DNA from 3 places in the Alteromonas lipotrueae genome. Region 1 is predicted to be linked to each of the others. Evidence: predicted binding sites of a transcription regulator. Region 1 holds the regulator's gene; each other region holds the start of a gene.
What was found. The regulator sigma-54, encoded in region 1, starts transcription at its own class of promoters, with help from an activator protein. The targets are predictions, from matches to a motif close to GTTGGCACGNNNNTNGNNT.
Positions count from the first base shown of each region.

Region 2: KYS23_RS10005 (DUF4097 family beta strand repeat-containing protein) is a predicted target of sigma-54. The motif match lies at 997-1,015, and genes of this name have one in related genera.
Region 3: KYS23_RS11730 (hemerythrin domain-containing protein) is a predicted target of sigma-54. The motif match lies at 1,367-1,385, and genes of this name have one in related genera.

Region 1 is NZ_JAESDJ010000001.1:167,595-169,868, forward strand. Features, by position in the region: gene ptsN (PTS IIA-like nitrogen regulatory protein PtsN) at 1-162, opposite strand, end outside; gene hpf (ribosome hibernation promoting factor) at 171-458, opposite strand; gene KYS23_RS00695 (RNA polymerase factor sigma-54) at 488-1,972, opposite strand; gene lptB (LPS export ABC transporter ATP-binding protein) at 2,048-2,274, opposite strand, start outside.
Region 2 is NZ_JAESDJ010000006.1:28,996-31,269, forward strand. Features, by position in the region: gene KYS23_RS10000 (sugar O-acetyltransferase) at 1-235, opposite strand, end outside; gene KYS23_RS10005 (DUF4097 family beta strand repeat-containing protein) at 267-938, opposite strand; gene arsC (arsenate reductase (glutaredoxin)) at 1,308-1,724, shown strand; gene KYS23_RS10015 (DUF445 domain-containing protein) at 1,728-2,274, shown strand, end outside.
Region 3 is NZ_JAESDJ010000007.1:130,948-133,221, reverse strand. Features, by position in the region: gene KYS23_RS11735 (diacylglycerol kinase family protein) at 1-1,250, shown strand, start outside; gene KYS23_RS11730 (hemerythrin domain-containing protein) at 1,440-1,883, shown strand; gene KYS23_RS11725 (YqaE/Pmp3 family membrane protein) at 1,981-2,139, opposite strand; gene KYS23_RS11720 (bifunctional diguanylate cyclase/phosphodiesterase) at 2,270-2,274, opposite strand, start outside.

The sequences.
Region 1 (2,274 bases):
CATTCGTTCACGGGCGAGTAGGCTATTTAACACTGTGGCCTGATCGATGTCGGGATTATTTTTAGCAGCAATGTCGCTAATAATCTCTAGAATACGTTTTTTACTGTTACATTGAACCGCACACTCGGTGCGGTCCAAACTTACTATGGCTTGAATTTCCATATTAATATTTAGTGCTTTTTCAGCTTTTCCTTATGCTTGATAACTTGCCTGTCGAGCTTGTCGATCATGCTGTCTATCGCCGCATACATGTCGGTGTTATGTGATGAAGCAAACACTTCTGCTCCGCTGAGGTGCATGGTGGCTTCGGCTTTTTGATTAAGTTTTTCGACGTTCAGGATGACATGCACATTAGATATGTGATCAAAGTGACGCTCTAGTTTGCTGAACTTAGTATCGACATAGCTACGCAAAGAATCAGTAATTTCGACATGATGACCGGTAAGGTTGATTTGCATATTTCGTCTTCCTTAAATTATCAAGGCCTTTAAATAAGGCTTTTGCGTTGGTTTGACGGCGGAATCGATAATGATTCCCGGTATTTTGCTATTGTCCGCCGGGCAACTTTGATGCCTTGTTCGGCCAACAATTGAGCAATCTTGCTATCGCTTAATGGCTTGCTGGGCGTTTCCGCAGCCACAAGCTTTTTAATTAGTGCGCGAATAGCGGTAGATGAACACTCACCACCAGATTCCGTTGCTACGTGACTAGAGAAGAAATATTTCAACTCAAATATGCCACGTGGGGTATGCATATATTTTTGCGTGGTGACACGTGAGATGGTGGATTCATGCATATCTACCATTTCTGCGACATCATTTAGCACCATTGGTTTCATCATTTCTGGGCCGTGCTCGAAAAAGCCCATTTGTTGCTGCACAATACAGTTTGCTACTTTCATCAAGGTGTCGTTCCTTGATTCAAGGCTTTTTATAAACCATTTGGCTTCTTGCATATGTGAGCGAATAAATTGCGAATCGCTGCTGTTTTTAGAGCGTCTGCTCATAGCGGCATATTGCTGATTTACGCTTAACTTTGGCAAGCTATCGGGGTTAAGTTCTACCACCCAGCGGCCATTCTTCTTGTTTACCGAAACATCAGGAATAACGTATTCCGGTTCTTTGGTAATTAATGCACTACCTGGACGAGGATTCAACGTTTGCAGTAAGCGCATGGCTTCGCGAAGTTGATCTTCTTTCAAACGGCTCTTGCGCATTAACGTACGGTAGTCTTTGCTGCTAAGTAGGTCCGAGTACTCATTGATAAGTTGTCTTGCTTCTGCAAGCCATGGCGTATCGTCTGAGAACTGGCGAAGCTGTACAAGCAAACATTCTTGCGGTGTACGCGAACCTGAACCGATAGGGTCGAACATTTGAATACGTTTGAGTACACATTCAACTTCGTCCATTTCCACCAATTCTTCTACGTCGTCAGAATTCACCGATTCTAAAATCTGTTCGATGGGGACGTTCAGGTAACCAGATTCATCGATTGAGTCGATAATGGCGGTAGCAATGGCGCGGTCGGTATCCGAAAACGGGGTTAACCGCATTTGCCATAGCAAGTGGTCTTGAATATTGTCGGTGGTTTCACCCTGAAACAGTTGGTCGTCATCATTATTTGATGGACCAGGAGCGGGAGCAGAAGAGGCCGAGTAATACTCATCCCACGTACTGTCGATTGGCAGTTCATCGGGAAGGTCGTTCTTTTCAAGCGCGTCACCTGCTTCTAACGAATCGCTAGATGCAGTAGGAGCAGCTTCTACAGAAGGGTCGTCGCCGTCCATGTTGTTTTTCTCAACAGGATGGTCATCGCCGCCTTCTTCAACTTCCAAAAGTGGGTTTGAGTCTAGTGCTTCCTGAATCTCTTGTTGCAGGTCGAGCGTAGACAACTGCAGCAGCTTGATTGCCTGCTGCAACTGCGGTGTCATGGTAAGTTGTTGACTGAACTTTAGCTGTAAAGATGGTTTCATCTACGTCTTATTTTTAAACTCTTGTTGTGAATATACCCGTGCTTAAAACTGAAAATGACAATTCGGTTACAGTAACTATAGCCTGAATTGTTCTCCTAGGTATACATCCCTTACTTTCTGATTACTTAAAACTTGTTCTGCTGTCCCTTGCGCGATGAGTTCGCCTTGGCTCACAATATACGCTTTCTCACACACATCCAGTGTTTCTCTTACGTTGTGATCGGTGATGAGGATTCCAATTCCTCTGTCACGAAGATGTTGAATGATCTTCTTTATATCATTAACCGATATAGGATCAACAC
Region 2 (2,274 bases), on a different contig from region 1:
TTTCACCCACATGGATGTTTTCGCCATAGTCACACTTGAAAGACGACTCTATGTATAGGCGTTTGCCCGTAGTGCCAAAAAGCGCCTTTAATTGACGAGTGCGGGCTTTGTGTTCTGTTTGACAGGTAGCATTAAGCTCGTCCAATTTTATCCTGCAGGCCTTGCGTAATCCGGTTAACTCACGATCGCTAGGGTAGTAGAGTTCACCGGATAACATTTTCTGTTTTTCGTTCATGCCAATCTACATTTGGAATAATACCAAGACCTTACTTGCTAGATGAATAACTGACAATCACTTTTTCTTGTAGAGCGGCGTTAGCAATATCCATATTTACAGGGCGTTCAAGAATTATTGAGCCGCCGATAGAAACATCAGCGTCGATGGTGAGCTTAGGTTTTGTGCTATTTCTTTCCAGCCAGCCTTCATCACGCATCTTATATATAATGTCGCCCTTAACTAAGGTATCGCCTTTAAGGGTGATGTCTCCATTCATACTTTCAATATTGTTCTCAACTACGCTGTCTACAATTTCAATATCACCATTAACCGTTTCTACGCTGCCTTGAATGGTACTTTGCTTTTCAATGTTTATATCGCCGTTAACGGTTTCAATACTGTTAGTTACATGCAGATTCGATCCCGCATCAAGGTCGCCATTCACGATGTTGATGTCGTCAATGCGTACATGAGAACCTATCTCTACACCGCCGTTCACAACGCTAATATCTTCCGCTTGTGCATGATCTTCAATCGATACATTGCCATTGACCGAAGAAAGATCGCCTACCGAGCGATGTTCTGCTACATCTACACTACCAAACACGCTACTTATATCCTCTCCCTCTTGGGCACTGGCATTACCAACATGAATTACGCAGCCCGAAAGGATTGTTGTCGCTGCAAAGCATAAAGTGCTGGCAATAAGTGTTTTTTTCATCGTGAAGCCTTTTCAGTGTTGTTTAACGTTCTAAATTACTCATTAATGTATGTTTTTCTATCACAGAGCATGCCAAGATAAAAATAGTATAATTATCAATGTTTTAATAGTTTCCGTGTCATCTCTCAACCATAGTTTTTGATGACTTCACTAGATAATAGCGAAATACACCAATTGTTCGGCATTCAAGTTATTTCTATTTGAACAGCTGAGCGTTGTGAAAGGCTGTTAGTAAAAGCAGCTTTGATAACTAATCAAAAACTATGAGAATTGGACACACACTCAAATGATAATAAATGTGAAATATCATATGTGTTAACCTGTTATTATCTTAATTCAGTAAGTCACTTTTCCTACAAGGTCTAAATTATGATTGTTATTCACCATAACCCCGCCTGCGGCACATCTCGTAACGTGCTTAAAATTATTGAAGATGCTGGGTACTCGCCAATTGTTGTAGATTATTTGAACGAAGGTTGGACCCGTTCTCAGTTACTTGGTTTATTTGCAGCTGCGAACTTAACCCCTAGGCAAGCACTCAGGACAACAAAGTCACCGGCAGAAGAGTTAGGGTTACTGGATGAGTCTGTATCAGACGATATTTTGCTTGATGCTATGTTGGTACATCCAGTTTTGGTAAATAGGCCTATAGTTTGCACAGAAAAAGGCGTAGGGCTTTGTCGGCCTAGTGAAAAAGTACTCGACTTACTACCTTCCTGGCCATCAGGCCCTTATTTTAAAGAAGATGGTGAGCAAATATTAGATGAACTTGGTAAAAGGATGTAATTTATGCACGACAAACATTCGCAGTTAAAGCGAGCGAAGCAAAATGCATTAATTTGCTTATTGATAGCCGCGGGTGTTTTCGTGATAGCCATTGTCACACAAGTGTATGTTCCCAGCTTGGCTAGTGCTAAATGGTTGGGGCTGATAAAAATGGCTAGTGAAGCTGCATTAGTCGGTGGGCTCGCCGACTGGTTTGCGGTAACAGCGCTTTTTAAACCGATACCTGCTGGGTATCCCATTCCTCATACCAATATTGTCGCGAGCAATAAAAGAGTGATAGCGCAAAACTTATCACTATTTGTTAAAGAAAAATTCTTTCATGCTAGTGCCATTGAAAGCTTAATTGCATCTAGTCAACCTGCCAAAGGGGCAGGGCGATGGTTGGAAGACCCTCAACATGCGAAAAAATTAAGCCGATTTTTATGTGATGCACTTGCCGGCATTCTTCGCCTAGTGGATGACAAACCAGTTAAAGCCTTTATCGGCAAAACAGCTGAAAAAGGAATTAATCAACTCGACTTACAACAGCTTATAGCCACTGTGTTGAGCA
Region 3 (2,274 bases), on a different contig from region 1:
TGGATTTTGATTATTTAAACATTCCTGTTCTTGACCATACCAGCCCCACCCAAGAACAACTTACACTTGCAATTAACTGGTTAGATCAACAACTCGTTGAAGGTAAAAATGTCGTAGTGCATTGTGCACTTGGTCGAGGGCGTTCTGTACTAGTGCTAGCCGCCTACCTTTTAGCGAGAGAGCCCTCGTTATCAATTCTAGATGCGATGGACAAGATTCAATCGGTTCGAACGACAGCAAGGCTAAATAAACATCAGTTAGCAGCACTGGAAAAAATAAAGAATGGTGGAAGCTTGTCATTAACTAAGCGCCTTACCCTCATTGCCAACCCTGTTGCTGGCGGGGGTAAATGGGAAGTTGAAAAGGCCGACATTCTGGCAAGATTGAACGAAAAATTTAAAGTCACCGTTAAAGAAACAACAGAAGAAATAAACGGTGAAGCCTTGGCTAAAGAAGCCTTAGCCGATGGGGCACAAATTATTGTTGCCTGTGGTGGCGATGGTACCATTACTGAGGTGGCCAATGCCCTCACCGATAAGAATGTAACACTAGGGGTTATTCCCCTTGGTACGGCCAATGCCCTTTGTCAGGTACTTCATGGTTATGCTAGCAAAATTGTTCCCATCAGCACAGCGTGTGACGTCATTATTAACGGTAAAACTGCAGATATTGATACTGCCCAGTGTAATGGCAGAATGATGTTACTGGTTGCGGCTGTCGGGTTTGAAGAGCATATGATATCTGCCGCAGGACGAGGAGAAAAAGACTCTGGTGGACAATTTGCCTACCTTAAGGGGCTTTGGGAGGCCATTGGCAAAAACGAAAACCTTGGTCTTCAGGTAAAGTTTAATGATGAAGAAGCCCAGCACTTAGAAACACCAAGCTTAGTGATCGCCAATGCTGCGCCAATTACCACCGCACTCGCGCAAGGCGGAGACTTACCAGATGTGACTGATGGTAAATTAGATATCACGTGGCTAACCCCACAAGATTCATCTGACCGTCAATTACTCTCTTTGGCAGAGCTCGTCTTTGGTCCTGAAGATTACAAAACCAGTTCAGACAGTATCAGGCATAAACAGTCCCCATCGATATCCCTTTATTTTGACGAGGAAATATCTTACGCGGTTGATGGTGAGATATTCAGCGCAAGTGAAATCAGTATCACCACACACCCCGCGAGTCTCCGAGTATTAACGGGCATAGACCATGCGCAAAATAACAGTCAATTCACGACAGAAAAACGATAAGTAAAGATTACCGCAAACGCTATGTAAGAAATGCATTAATTAAGCGGCTGCTTATGTATTGAAACGATAATCAGCCGCTAAAAGCTTTACTTACAGTGACTTAGTGAACGCAATATAGTGGAACGCTTCTCGCATTGGTTAACGTGCTTTTTACGCCACATTTTAGTACAACTAGTTGAGGGATTACCGATGAAGATTTTCGAAGCGTTACGCCAAGATCATGAGAAACAAAGATTGTTACTTAAAATTCTCGCTGAGACCAGTGGAGACACGGCTGCACGCCGAGAGTATTACCAAGAGCTTAAAAATCAGCTCGAAAGTCATGCCATTGCGGAGGAGCGCCATTTTTATTCTCCCCTCCTTAAAAAGGATGACGCCGTAGAGTTAACCCGTCACGGTATTGCAGAACATCACGAAATTGATGAGCTAATCGAAAAACTGGATGAGACTAAAATGGACTCACCAGGATGGCTACGTCACTTGAAATCGCTTCAGGAAAAAGTTGAGCATCACCTTGCTGATGAAGAGCAAGAGTTTTTCCAGGTGGCTGGTCGACTTCTTAACGATTCTCAGAAGAATAAACTTGCCGATGCTTACCAAGAGGAAATGGCAAAAGAACTTGCGCCTCTTTAGGCTCAAGTGTTACTCAAATCATAACGATACGAAAAAGGCCAGTCATAGACTGGCCTTTCTTTTCATGCTTGGTTTTACTAAAAGTTAGTAAAATAAACTATCGTTTAGCGATAATGTACACGGCGTGGATAACACCAGGGAAGTAGCCTAACAACGTTAAAAGGATGTTTATCCAAAACTGAGCGCCAATACCAACTTGTAAGAACACACCTAAAGGAGGCAGTAAGATTGAAAGTATAATGCGAATAATGTCCATAATAATATCCTTGTTTTTGAAGTAATTTCACAGTTCACCCACTCTAACTGCGGTATTTTAAGTTTTTAAGCAGGCTTTGCTTTTATAATGCATATATACTGCCAACAATAAGGAATTTACTGGCACACGTCTATT